3 regions of the Pseudoduganella sp. jia 9 genome follow, and region 2 is predicted to be linked to each of the others. Evidence: predicted binding sites of a transcription regulator. Region 2 holds the regulator's gene; each other region holds the start of a gene.
What was found. The regulator sigma-54, encoded in region 2, starts transcription at its own class of promoters, with help from an activator protein. The targets are predictions, from matches to a motif close to TGGCANGNAANCTGCTTT.
Positions count from the first base shown of each region.

Region 1: a site for sigma-54 is predicted at 1,987-2,004, ahead of ACY34H_RS22425 (transglutaminase family protein). Genes of this name have one in related genera too.
Region 3: a site for sigma-54 is predicted at 2,284-2,301, ahead of ACY34H_RS01150 (EDSAP-1 family PEP-CTERM protein). Genes of this name have one in related genera too.

Region 1 covers NZ_JBUPWE010000017.1:43,622-47,829, forward strand. The annotation lists gene ACY34H_RS22415 (alpha-E domain-containing protein) at 1-247, opposite strand, end outside; gene ACY34H_RS22420 (circularly permuted type 2 ATP-grasp protein) at 249-1,661, opposite strand; gene ACY34H_RS22425 (transglutaminase family protein) at 2,045-4,208, shown strand, end outside.
Region 2 covers NZ_JBUPWE010000004.1:289,268-293,475, forward strand. The annotation lists gene ACY34H_RS06195 (enoyl-CoA hydratase/isomerase family protein) at 1-803, opposite strand, end outside; gene hpf (ribosome hibernation-promoting factor, HPF/YfiA family) at 986-1,342, opposite strand; gene ACY34H_RS06205 (RNA polymerase factor sigma-54) at 1,450-2,922, opposite strand; gene lptB (LPS export ABC transporter ATP-binding protein) at 2,940-3,701, opposite strand; gene lptA (lipopolysaccharide transport periplasmic protein LptA) at 3,702-4,208, opposite strand, start outside.
Region 3 covers NZ_JBUPWE010000001.1:248,021-252,228, reverse strand. The annotation lists gene ACY34H_RS01155 (FAD-binding oxidoreductase) at 1-1,220, opposite strand, end outside; gene ACY34H_RS01150 (EDSAP-1 family PEP-CTERM protein) at 1,284-2,240, opposite strand; gene ACY34H_RS01145 (glucosyltransferase domain-containing protein) at 2,598-4,160, opposite strand; gene ACY34H_RS01140 (GtrA family protein) at 4,157-4,208, opposite strand, start outside.

The DNA.
Region 1 (4,208 bases), on a different contig from region 2:
AAGGATTGTCCGGATCGCGCACCATGAAGTCGATGACTTCCTTCTGCGTCAGCGCGCCGTACTTGGCGTCGAACTGGCTTTCCAGTTCCGACACGCCCAGCATGGTGCGCCAGCCCTGCTGCACGGCCAGCGGCGATTGCGGCATCAGCGAGTACTGCACGCGCACGTCGAGCATGCGGGCGGTGTTCTCGGCCCGTTCGGTGTAGCGGGCCATCCAGAACAAATGATCTGCGGTGCGGCTCAGCATGTCAGTTCTCCAGTATCCAGGTGTCCTTGGTGCCGCCGCCCTGCGACGAATTCACCACCAGCGAGCCTTCCTGCAGCGCCACGCGGGTGAGCCCGCCCGGCACCATCGTCACCGTCTTGCCCGACAGGACAAACGGCCGCAGGTCGATATGGCGCGGCGCGACGCCCGACTCCACGTACGTCGGGCAGGCCGACAGCGCCAGCGTGGGCTGGGCGATGTAGCCCGCCGGGTTGGCCAGCAGCCGCTCGCGGAACGCCTCGACCTGGGCGCCCGTCGACGCCGGGCCGACCAGCATGCCGTAGCCGCCGGCGCCGTGCACTTCCTTCACCACCAGCTCGGGCAGGTGCGCCAGCGTGTAGGCCAGGTCTTCCTTCTTCCTGCACTGGTAAGTAGGAACGTTATTGAGGATCGGTTTTTCGCCCAGATAAAACTCGATCATGTCGGGCACGTAGGGGTAGATCGACTTGTCGTCGGCCACTCCGGTGCCGATCGCGTTGGCCAGGCCCACCCGGCCGGCGCGCACCGCTTCCATCAGGCCGGGCACGCCCAGCGTGGACTCTTCCCGGAACGCGCGCGGATCGAGATAGTCGTCGTCGATGCGGCGGTAGATGACGTCGACCCGCCGCGCGCCGCGCGTGGTGCGCATCCACACGGTTTCGTCCTTGACGAACAGGTCCTGCCCCTGCACCAGCGACACGCCCATCTGCTGGGCCAGGAACGCATGCTCGAAATAGGCCGAGTTGTGCATGCCGGGCGTCAGCACGACCACGGTCGGATCGGCGCTGCCCAGCGGCGCCACGGTGCGCAGGTTATCGAGCAGCAGGTCGGGATAATGGTCGACCGGCGCCACCCGGTTGCTGGCGAACAGCGCCGGGAACAGCCGCATCATCATCTTGCGGTTTTCCAGCATGTAGGAGACGCCGGACGGCACCCTCAAATTGTCTTCCAGCACATAGAACTCGCCCTCCCCGGCCCGCACGATATCGACGCCGGCAATGTGCGCATAGATATCGGCAGGCACGTCGACGCCCTGCATGGCCGGGCGGTACTGTGCATTGTTAAGGATCTGCTCGCGCGGGATGATGCCCGCCTGGAGGATTTCCTGGCCATGATAGATGTCGTGCAGGAAGCGGTTCAGCGCGGTGACCCGCTGCACCAGGCCGGCCTGCAGCTTGGCCCACTCGGCGGCGTGGATCACGCGCGGGATGATATCGAACGGAATCAGGCGCTCCTTGCCGGCGGTGTCGCCATACACGGCAAACGTGATGCCCACGCGCTGGAAGATCAACTCGGCTTCGGTGCGCTTCTGGTCGATCTGGCCGGGTGGCTGCAACGCCAGCCAGTCCGCGAACGCCTGGTAGTGCGGGCGCACGGTTGCCTCGGTGGAATACATTTCATCGTAAAAGTTCGGCATCGATTCCTCCTCGTAGCAAGAGTGCTAACAAGAAACGTGCCAGGGGTAAGACGTCCATGTAATGACAGCGGTCGAGCCGCAGGGGTCTGTCCCCGGTAAGTGTTGGCCTGCGTGCTTGCCAGCGGCTTTTTGAGGGAACTGACCCCGGTGTTGTTCGCATGTCGAGTGCGCTGGCAAAAACTGGGGTCAGTCCCCTCAAAACGCCAACTACCGGGCTGGCGGCCAACACTTACCGGGGACAGACCCCTGAGACTCCACCGCTAACGCGCGCATCCAACACCCCTGCCCCCACCCCACCCCGCTCCAAATAGATTGCCTTTATTGCAGGTACGAATCATGCTTGATGCATCTCATACCGCGCCCCTTTCGAAAGGCACTCCCGCATGGCTATCCGTATCGCGCTGCACCACAAGACCAGTTACCGCTATGACCGCCTGGTCAGCCTGTCCCCCCATGAAGTGCGCCTGCGTCCGGCGCCGCACGCGCGCACGCCGATCCTGTCGTATTCGCTGTCGGTCACGCCGCAGGAACACTTCATCAACTGGCAGCAGGACCCGTACGGCAACTACATCGGCCGCTTTGTCTTCCCCGAAAAATCGGACACGCTCGACTTCACGGTCGACCTGGTGGCCGACATGACCGTCATCAATCCGTTCGACTTCTTTGTCGAGAAGTATGCGGAGACTTTCCCGTTCGCCTACCCGCCGCAGCTGACGGCCGAACTGAGCGCCTACCTGCAGACGGAACCTTCCAGCCCGCTGGTAATGGAATGGGTGACCGCGGCACGCCGCGACCTGCTGGCCAAGCCGATGGGCACCAACGACTTCCTGGTCGCCGTCAACCAGCGCCTGCAGCGCGACATCGCCTACCTGCTGCGCATGGAGCCCGGCGTGCAGGCGCCGGATGAAACGCTGCAGAAGCGTTCCGGCTCGTGCCGCGACACCGGCTGGCTGCTGGTGCAGATCCTGCGCGAGATGGGCCTGGCGGCACGCTTCGTGTCCGGCTACCTGATCCAGCTGCGCGCCGACCAGGAAGCACTCGACGGCCCAAGCGGCACCGACGTCGATTTCACGGACCTGCACGCGTGGACCGAGGTGTACATCCCCGGCGCCGGCTGGATCGGGCTCGACCCCACCTCCGGCATGCTGGCCAGCGAAGGCCACATTCCGCTGGCCTGTACCGCCCTGCCCTCGTCGGCGGCGCCGGTTTCCGGCTTCACGGACAAGGCCGAAGTCACGTTCTTCCACGAGATGACGGTCACGCGCATCCACGAAGACCCGCGCGTGACAAAACCGTACACGGAAGCGGACTGGCAGAAGATCGACCGCCTCGGCCAGCAGGTCGATGCGGACCTGAAGGCCCAGGACGTGCGCCTGACCCAGGGCGGCGAGCCGACCTTCGTGTCGATCGACGACATGGACGGCCCCGAATGGAACACCCAGGCCCACGGCGACAAGAAGCGCGAGCTGGCGGGCAATCTGATGCACCGGTTGAAAAACCACTTTGCGCCGGGCGGCATGCTGCACTACGGCCAGGGCAAGTGGTACCCGGGCGAACCGCTGCCGCGCTGGGCCCTGAATATCTACTGGCGCATCGACGGCCAGCCGATGTGGCTCGACGCCTCGCTGTTCTCGGATGAACACATCGACGACGGCTATGGCCCCGACGATGCCGGCCGTTTCACGACAGAGCTGGTGAAATCGCTCGCCCTGCCCTCCAACAGCGCCATCCCGGCCTACGAGGACGTGCTGCTGCAGGCACAGCGCGAGCAGGCGCTGCCGCGCAATCTCGATCCGCTGGACGCCGACCTCACCGCGCCGGAAGAACGCCGCCGCCTGGCCCGCCTGCTCGAACGCGGCCTGGGCGAGGTGGCCGGCTACGTGCTGCCGCTGAAGGCCAAGGACTACGATCCGGCCATGATCGGCACCGTCTGGCAAACGTCGCCGTGGCCGATCCGGCGCGAGAACCTGTACCTGATCGAAGGCGATTCGCCGATCGGCCTGCGGCTGCCGCTGGCCACGCTGCCATGGGTGCTGCCGGAAGAACGCGAGGACGAATACGACGTCGACCCGTTCGCGCCACGCGCCGCGCTGCCGGTCGAGGAACGCAAGAAGGAAAAGGAGAAGCGTCCGATCCTGGGCCTGGCCGCGGGCAAGGCTCCTACTGACAAAGCGGCGGACAAGGCGCGCAGGCCGGTCGTCGAACCGATCCGGCCACCCCGGCCGGCCGAACCGGCATCGCGCGACGTGATCCACACCGCGCTGTGCGTCGAAGTGCGTGCCGGCCGGCTGTACGTGTTCATGCCGCCGCTGAAACGCATCGAGGATTACCTGGCGCTGGTGAGCGCCGTCGAACGCACCGCGGCCAAGCTGGCGATGAAGCTGCGCATCGAAGGCTACGCGCCGCCGCGCGACCCGCGCATAAAACTACTCAGCGTGACGCCCGATCCCGGCGTGATCGAGGTGAACATCCATCCGGCGGCCAGCTGGAACGAGCTGGTTTATAACGTGTCGACGCTGTACCAGGAAGCCCGCCTGACCCGGCTGG
Region 2 (4,208 bases):
GCGGCCAGCGCGTTCTGCGCGAACGGGTGATCGTCGCGGCGCAGCGAGGCGACGATGTCGGTCACCGAACGGTGCGCGAAATGGTCGTCGATCAGTGCACGGTGCGCCTGCAGTTCCGATGCGCCCGCCTCCCCGCGGAGCGGCCGGGCGAACATGGCGACCGCTTCGCGCAGTCCGGCACCGGCGGTGGACCCCACCAGGTCGGCCAGCAGCGGCAGCTCGGGGGCGGGAACGTAATGATCGGCCAGGCCGCAGTACAGCGCATCGGCAGGACCGATCATCAGCGCCGTGAGCGCCAGGTAAACGCCCAGCTTGCCGGGCGCACGCGCCAGGAAATAGCTGCCACCCACGTCGGGAAACAGCCCGATGTTCACCTCGGGCATCGCCAGCCGGGTGCGGTCGGTTGCCACGCGCACGCCGCATTGCGGTCCGCCCTGCGCGATGCCCATGCCGCCGCCCATCACCACGCCGTCCATCACGGCCACGTAGGGTTTCGGAAAGCAATGCACGAGGTAATTCAGCGCATATTCCTCGGTAAAGAAATCTTCGATCAGGGCACTGCCGCGCTGCGGCGTGGCGCTGCCGGCGGCATGGAAGAAGCGGACGTCGCCGCCCGCGCACAGCGCCCTGTCGGAGCTGCTGCGGATGACAACGGCGGCAACGTCCTCGTCGTCGCGCCAGGCCAGCAACGCGCCCGTGATCGCCCGGATCATCTCGAGCGACAGCGCGTTCAACGCCTTCGGCCGGTCGAGTGTGATGAAGCCGGTGCCGTTACGCACCTTGATATGGACGTGGTCGGTCATGGTGTCTCGCATCGTTGTCGTTATTGGCCTCATTCTAGCCATGGATGCGAACCATGTGGGATAAACGTGGGATGTACGCAAGACCTGTGTGCAGGGCGCGCATGCAGGCGCCACATATAACAAAGGGCGCATCGTGCGCCCTTGTGTTGCAGCAGTCGAGGGACTGCGACCTGCGACCGTCGTTATGCGGTCGACGCGGGATTTTCGGTCTCGCTCAGGTACTTGATGGTTTCATGATTGTGGTTCTGCACTTTATCCTTGTGCTTCATGACCTGGCGGTCCAGCTTGTCGATCAGCGTGTCGATGGCCGCATAAAGATCCTGCGCGACGCTTTCGACGAACACGGTCTTGCCCGACATCCGCAGGTTGATCTCCGCTTTCTGTCTTTTCTCTTTCTCGGTGAGATTATCTACACTCAGGATCACACTGACATCGATCAACTGATCGAAATGGCGTCTGACGCGTTCCAGCTTGTTCTGCACATATTCGCGAATGGCAGGGGTAACGTCGATATGGTGTCCACTGATGGTCAGATTCATACACACACTCCTAAAGAAGATATTACAGGTTCGTGCGTTCTCCACCAAGCAAGTAAGGCGGCGCAGAGGAACCCAAGCACTACCAGGATTTGCTGCCAGGGTTTTGCTTACAGGGATTTGCGGAGGCTGACCGGGGGAATTTTCAATGCTTCGCGATATTTGGCAACAGTGCGTCGCGCAATCACCATGCCTTGTTCACCCAGCATGTCCGCAATCTTACTGTCGGATAAAGGGTTCTTAGGGTCTTCGGCTCCTGTGAATTGCACGATCAGCGCCCGGATCGCAGTCGAGGATGCTTCCCCGCCAGCTTCGGTTGCCACGTGGCTGCCAAAAAAATACTTCAACTCAAACATGCCATGCGGAGTCAGCATATATTTTTGAGTTGTTACCCGAGAGATAGTGCTCTCGTGTAGGCCCAGTGTATCAGCTATTTCACGCAACACAAGGGGTCTCATTGCCACCGCGCCATGCGAGAAAAAGTTCTTCTGGCGCTCGACGATGGCCTGGGCCACGCGCAGGATCGTGTCGAAGCGCTGGCGCATATTCTTGATCAGCCACTTGGCTTCCTGCAGCTGGGCATTCATCTGGGTTTCACCCTTGCCCTGCTTGAGCAGGCTGGCGTACAGCGCGTTGACGCGCAGGCGGGGCATCACATCGTTGTTCAATGTGACGATCCAGCCATTGCGCCCCCGCTTCACCACCACATCCGGTACCACGTAGTCTGACACGTCGGCCGCGAACGCGGCGCCCGGATGCGGGTTGCACTGGCGGATCACCGCCTGCGCCTCGCGCAAGTCTTCGTCGTCGCAATCGAGTGCCTTCTTCAGCTTGTTGAAGTCGCGCTGGGCGAACCATTGCAGGTGGTTTTCAACGATGCACAGGGCCATGCGCCGCGTCACCAGCGGCACATTCGGCATGCGCCGGATCTGCAGGGCCAGGCATTCGGATGCACTGCGCGCGCCGATGCCCGCCGGGTCGAAGCTCTGCAACATCTTCAGCGCGGTACGCAATTCGTCGGTCTCGATTTCCAGTTCTTCCGGCAGCCGCGCGTGGATCTCCTCCAGGCTCTCCTCGAGGTAGCCGTTGTCGTCGAGCGCATCGATGATCAGCTCCACCAGTGCCCGGTCGCGCGATTCGAGCACGGTCACGCGCATCTGCTCCATCAGGTGCTCGCGCAGGCTGCGGTGGCTCGCTTCGAGCTGGGGGCGGGCATCGTCGTCGTCCGGGCCCTTGCCGCTGCCCGCACTGCTCCAGTCGGTATCGCCGGTGCCGGCATCGAGCCCCTCGCCACCGCCATCGAACGGCTCGGGTTCGGGCGTCGCCGGCGCATCCTGCGGTGGCCCGCCTTCCGGTGGCGCTTCGCCGGGGGCCTGCGCGGTGTTGATGGCACCGTCACCCAGCAGGCGCACCGAGCGGTCGAGCGGGTCGTCGAGCCGCTCGAGCAGCGGATTATCGGTCAGCAGCTGTTCCAGTTCCTGGTGCAGCTCCAACGTGGACAATTGCAGCAGCCGGATCGACTGCTGCAATTGCGGCGTCAGCGCGAGGTGCTGGGAAGTGCGCAGTTGCAAAGACTGTTTCATAGCTGATTAATGCCCGGTCACATGCGGAAATGTTCACCCAGATATACCCGGCGTACGGACTCGTCGGCAATGATATCGTCGGGTCGGCCGGAGGCCAGTACGCTGCCCTGATTGATGATATACGCCCGGTCGCAGATGCCCAGCGTTTCGCGCACGTTATGATCCGTGATCAACACGCCGATGCTGCGCTCCTTCAGGAAGCGCACGATGCGCTGGATCTCGATCACGGCGATCGGGTCGACACCGGCAAACGGTTCGTCCAGCAGCACGAAGCGGGGGTTGGTCGCCAGCGCACGGGCGATCTCCACGCGGCGCCGTTCGCCGCCGGACAGCGACAGCGCCGTGTTCTCGCGCAGCTTCTCGATCTGCAGGTCGGCCAGCAGCGCGTTCAGGCGTTCGTCGATCGCCGCCTTGCCCAGCGGCTTGCCGTCGACCTTCTGGATCTCCAGCACGGCGCGGATGTTCTCTTCCACGGTCAGCTTGCGGAACACCGACGCTTCCTGCGGCAGGTACGACAGGCCGAGGGTGGCGCGCTTGTGGATCGGCAGGCTGGAGATGTCGGTGCCGTCGAGGTCGATGGTGCCGGCGTCCGACGCGACCAGGCCCACGATCATGTAGAACGACGTGGTCTTGCCGGCACCGTTCGGCCCCAGCAGGCCGACCACTTCGCCGCACGCCACCTGCAACGACACGTCATGCACCACCTGGCGCTTGCCGTAGCTCTTTTGCAGGCCGCGCACGATCAGCGTGCTGCTGCAGTTTTCCTGCACTTGCGCCATTTAATTCCCCGCTGCCGGCGCGGCCGGCGGTTGCGTTGCGGACGGCGCCGCCGGTGCGGTGCGCTTCGGCTGGATCACCATGGTGCCGCGCCCGGCGCCCGGCTTGTCGGCGCCGCTGCTGGTATTGCGCACGCTGAAGAACTCGCGGCGGCTGTCGTACGAGATGAATTCGCCCTCGACCTCATCGCTCGGCTTGCTGCCTTCCAGGCGGCGGATCTTCGCCTTCGAGTACATCTTCACCAGCTCGGCCTTCTCGTCGTACTCGATGCGGTCGGCTTCGCCTTCCATCCACTGGTCGCCTTCGCCGTCGCGCTTCTGGCGGAACGTGACCTTCTTGCCGCCGCCGGTCAGCGTGGCCAGCTGGTAACCGTCCGGCGTGTAGGTAACCACCGCCTTGTCGGCCTTCATCCGCAGCGTGCCGCGCGTGAGCGTCACGTCGCCGGTGAATGTATAGACCTGCTTGACGTCGTCCGCATCGAGGCGTCCGTAATTGATCTCGGTAGGCTT
Region 3 (4,208 bases), on a different contig from region 2:
GTCGCGACCAGTGCGCCATCCATCGGCAGCGCCGGATTGATGAAGATCAGGCCGCAGTTTGTCCTGTCGAGCTGCGTGGCGGGCAGATCGCTGCGGCCGAACCGCCACAGCAAGTTGTCGATTGCTGCATCGGTCGGCTGGCCGAGCGCCAGCACATGCAGGGGGCGGATCGCGGCGATGGCCGCGGCGTTCGCCCGCGCGCTGCGCAGGAAACGCAACGCATGCATCACCCGGTAGCCCAGCCCCAGCTTTTCCTCGGTCAGCACGCGCACTGTCGCGATATCGCCGACCCGGCGCCGCACTTCGGCCAGGTTCACACGCACCTGGGCTGCCGAGCCGGTGATCGCGCCGAGGCTCGTCCAATCGCCCTTTGCGATCAGCGCCAGCGCCTCCTTCGCTTCCGCGGCAGCCGCTGCCGGCGTGCGGCCGCATTGCTCCTCGAGATAAGTGGTGATGCCATACATCAGTGAAGCATGGCTGCGTTGGCGGTTGCCGATGTGCGTGACCGATTCCATCACGCCTTCCCGCTTCAGCTCGGCGAGCCGGTCGATGAATGCGCCGAGCTGCGCCCCATCGCGCAGCCCGAGCGATACGGCCACGGCCTTGGGACGCCTGGGCACGAGGCGAAAACAGGCGCTTGTTACGATGCCGCAATTACCCTGGAAAAACAGGCCATCCAGGATCGGACCCAGACCATACGGATGACTGTGAGCCAGGGGCGAGGATTCGCCGAGGCGACGAAAGCCGGTCTTGATCAGTTCACCCGTGCCGGTGACGACTTCCAGTCCGAACAAGTCTTCCTTGCGCGGGCCGAAGTAACCCACGCCGCGGTCCAGCGCATTGCCGATGATGCTGGTTTCGCGGGCGGAGCCCGTCACGTTGAAGGACAGGTCCGGATGATGCCGCTGCAGCCACTCGTACAGCGCCTGCTGGGTAACGCCCGGCTCGATCACCGCGACCGGGTGGCCGCGCGAAATCTCGGCCGCATTGCGGATCGACGTCATCCTGGCGAGATCAAGCTGGATATCGGTGGGACGAACGGGCGACGCGCCCCCGTAGCCGAAGTTGAGTCCGGTCGAGACCGGGTTGATCGTCCAGCCCGCGCGATTGGCGAGCCGGACAATGCGCTGCACCTGTGCAGAAGTGCGCGGCCGCAGCACGCGCCCGCCCGCCCGGGCCAGTCCGGTGACATTCGAAGTATCGGCGGTGAGTCTCGGCATGGAAGTTCCAATGGAAAAAGCCCGGGCATGCCCGGGCTTGCTGGAGCGGAAATGCCCCCGGTATTATTGCAGACGTTTGCGGCGTGCGGCCACACCCATGGCCAGCAGGCCCAGACCGACGAGCAACAGCGATTCCGGTTCCGGAACGGCGTTCAGCTGGATCGACGAGTTCGACGCTTGCGTGATGACGAGGCTGTAGGTGTTGTCCGCGAACAGGGTTGCCACTTCGGAGAGCACCGTGCCGGAGCTGTCAAACGTATCGGTTTCCGATGCGGCGCCAGCCAGCAGGCCACGGTTCAGCTGTGCAGGCGACCATTGCAGTACCAGTTCACCGGTGGTGGTATTGGTCAGTGTCAGGCTGAAGGTGATACCGGCGGTGGCAACGGAGTCGGCGTTTGCCGGCAGCAGCGGGTCGATGAACACGCGCACGAAGGAGTCATAGGTCAGCGCGAAGCCCAGTTGGGCCGTTTCAGCCACGACGAAGTCGGTGGTAACCGACACACCGTTCTGGATCGTGGCATTGGCGCCGCCGACTGCGTTGGCGGAATCAGCGGAAGAGTCAGCACGCGTCAGGCCGCTTGCACCGCCGGCCAGCGCGTTACCGGAAATATCCATGTCGCCCAGAGCGAAATTACCCACGTTTTGCGTGAAGTTCGCTGAGGTGTTGTTCTCGGCACTGCCACCATAGATACCGTTGATCGTTGCAGGGGCGCACGACGGGCCAGCGCAACGGTAGGCGACGTCCACTGCCGCGGTAGAGCCATCGGTCTCGATGTCGGTGATACTGCCCTGACCAGCACCTGCGCCCACTGCGCCGTTGTAGTTCGAGTTCGCGGTACCAGTGCGCGCATCACGGGTGATGGTGATTTCGCCAGCCAGCGGGCTCGGCTGGCCGTTGGCGCCAACGACCAGCAGTTGCGAAACGGACAGGTCCGCCATGGCGGCGACGCCTGCAAATGCCGGCGCGGCAGCGCCGAAAGCCGAAAGAACGACTGCGGCGAGCAGTGATTTGAGTTTCATGATTTCTCCAGGAAATAATCGGTTGGTCTTGCCTCAGTGCTATTAAGCATGGATCGTGCCAGAATAAATGTTTTAGCAAAATCAACCAGTTATATGAATGGCTTGCGCTTTCGCAAATTCACTGTAAAGTTTTTCGACAGCCCCATTGGCGTATTCCCCGCACTGCGACTTATTCGGACTCAACGTAGTACTTGATTTATCGCAAAATTCCATGAGTTTGACCTATGGAATCGTCAGCGCCTCGAGACTTCCGGAATGCTGGATCGTTGAAACCCAGACAGGCACAGCGCGAGTCGGCTGGCGCGACTGACGGTCACAAGGCGAATGCTGGACGCCCGCCGAGCGGGAAGGATGCTTTTATTTTCTGGATGGTTCGACGTGCGCCGCATCCGGTATTTTTCCCAACTTGAGCAGGTAATAATTCCCGCTGCGGCGCAGCGAACCCTCGTGCGGCCATACCGGCATCTGCGCGAACTGGCTGGCGAGCGCGCTGCGCACGGCTGGCGGCGCCGGACGGACAGCGTCGAAGCCAAGCACACGCAGGTACGCCGTAATACGCTTGAGGTTGCCTTTATCCCAGCCAAAGAAGGAGCCGCGGGTCACGCTGGTCTGGGCGGCGGCAAACAGGGACACGCGTTCCTCCGGACCATAACCATAGGCATCGAGCCAGATCGGTGCGCCGGCCGCATCCGCGCCGCGCAGCACCAGCAGGCGGCGGCCAATCTCGAAGCCCATGAAGCGGTCCTGTTGCTGTACCAGGGTCGCGGTGGCGATGTATTGCGAAGTCAGGTTGACGATTTGCAGCTGAAACAGGGCGAATACCACGAGACCGGCAATCCAGGCGACACCACGCTGGCAAGTAAACGCCAGCAGCGCGCACAGCCACATCACATAAGGCAAGGCGACCATTGCGCGCAACGGCAAGCCCGTCGGGCCAGTTAGCAAGCACAGCAGGAAAGGCGTGCCCAGCAGACCAGCGAACAGCAACAGATTCGGCAGCGCCACGCCAGGCCGCGCACGGGCGACCGCGATCGCCGCACAGGCAAGCGCCACCGCGGCGGCCGGCATTGCCGCACCAAACAGCGCGGCAGAGCCGGAATAGATCGCCCACGCCTGCAAGGCGGTCGAGCCGACCAGCCAATAAGGCGCCTTCCAGTTGTCGAGATTGATGAAGCCTGCGACGTATTCCGGCTCGGTGCCGGAGACACCCAGCGCAAGCTTGTTCAACACGAAATACAGCACCGCCCCGGCAATCAGGCAGACGCCGCCGTAAAAAAGCTGCGCCGCTGTCTGTCGCCATGGGAACGGGCCGGTTCCTTCGATCGACCGGCGCAAGGCCACGCCGATCGTCCCGCAGGCAAACAGCAGCAACAAGGTCTGGTAGGCACCGGCACACAGCGCCAGCAATAGCCCGATGGCCAGCAGCCGGCCGGCCTTGCGGCGTGAAAAACGGCGCAGCTGTGCGTTCGCTGTCGCTTCCGCATACAGCGACAGCGCGGCGGCCACCAGCAGGAAGCCGATGCCGGTGGCCGGCACATTGGCCGAGAATTCCTCGATCAGCCACCATGTCGGATAGGTGACGAACAGGCAGCAGGCCGCGTAAACAGGCCAGCCCGGCGCCAGGCCATGGGCACGCACCAGCAGCATCTGCGCCAGCGCCAGCATGATCGCCAGGAACAGGTAAGGACTGAACGGAATCGACGACTGCGGGAAAAGCAGAGTCTCGACCAGGTAGGTGGTGAAGCGGCCCTGGGCAATCCAGATCTCGCTGCTGGAACGCACCGCCGCCAGTTCATCATCGATGGACGGAGAGTAATTCGCCAGGAAATAACTATTCGCCAGGGCGCCGATCATCATCAGAAGCAGCAGTTCCCGCCAACTGAAGCGCTGGCGTTGCAACCAGACGGTCATCGAACTCATCGGATTCTTCCAACAAAGGCAACTTTCGACAGGAGGTAGGTCAGCGGC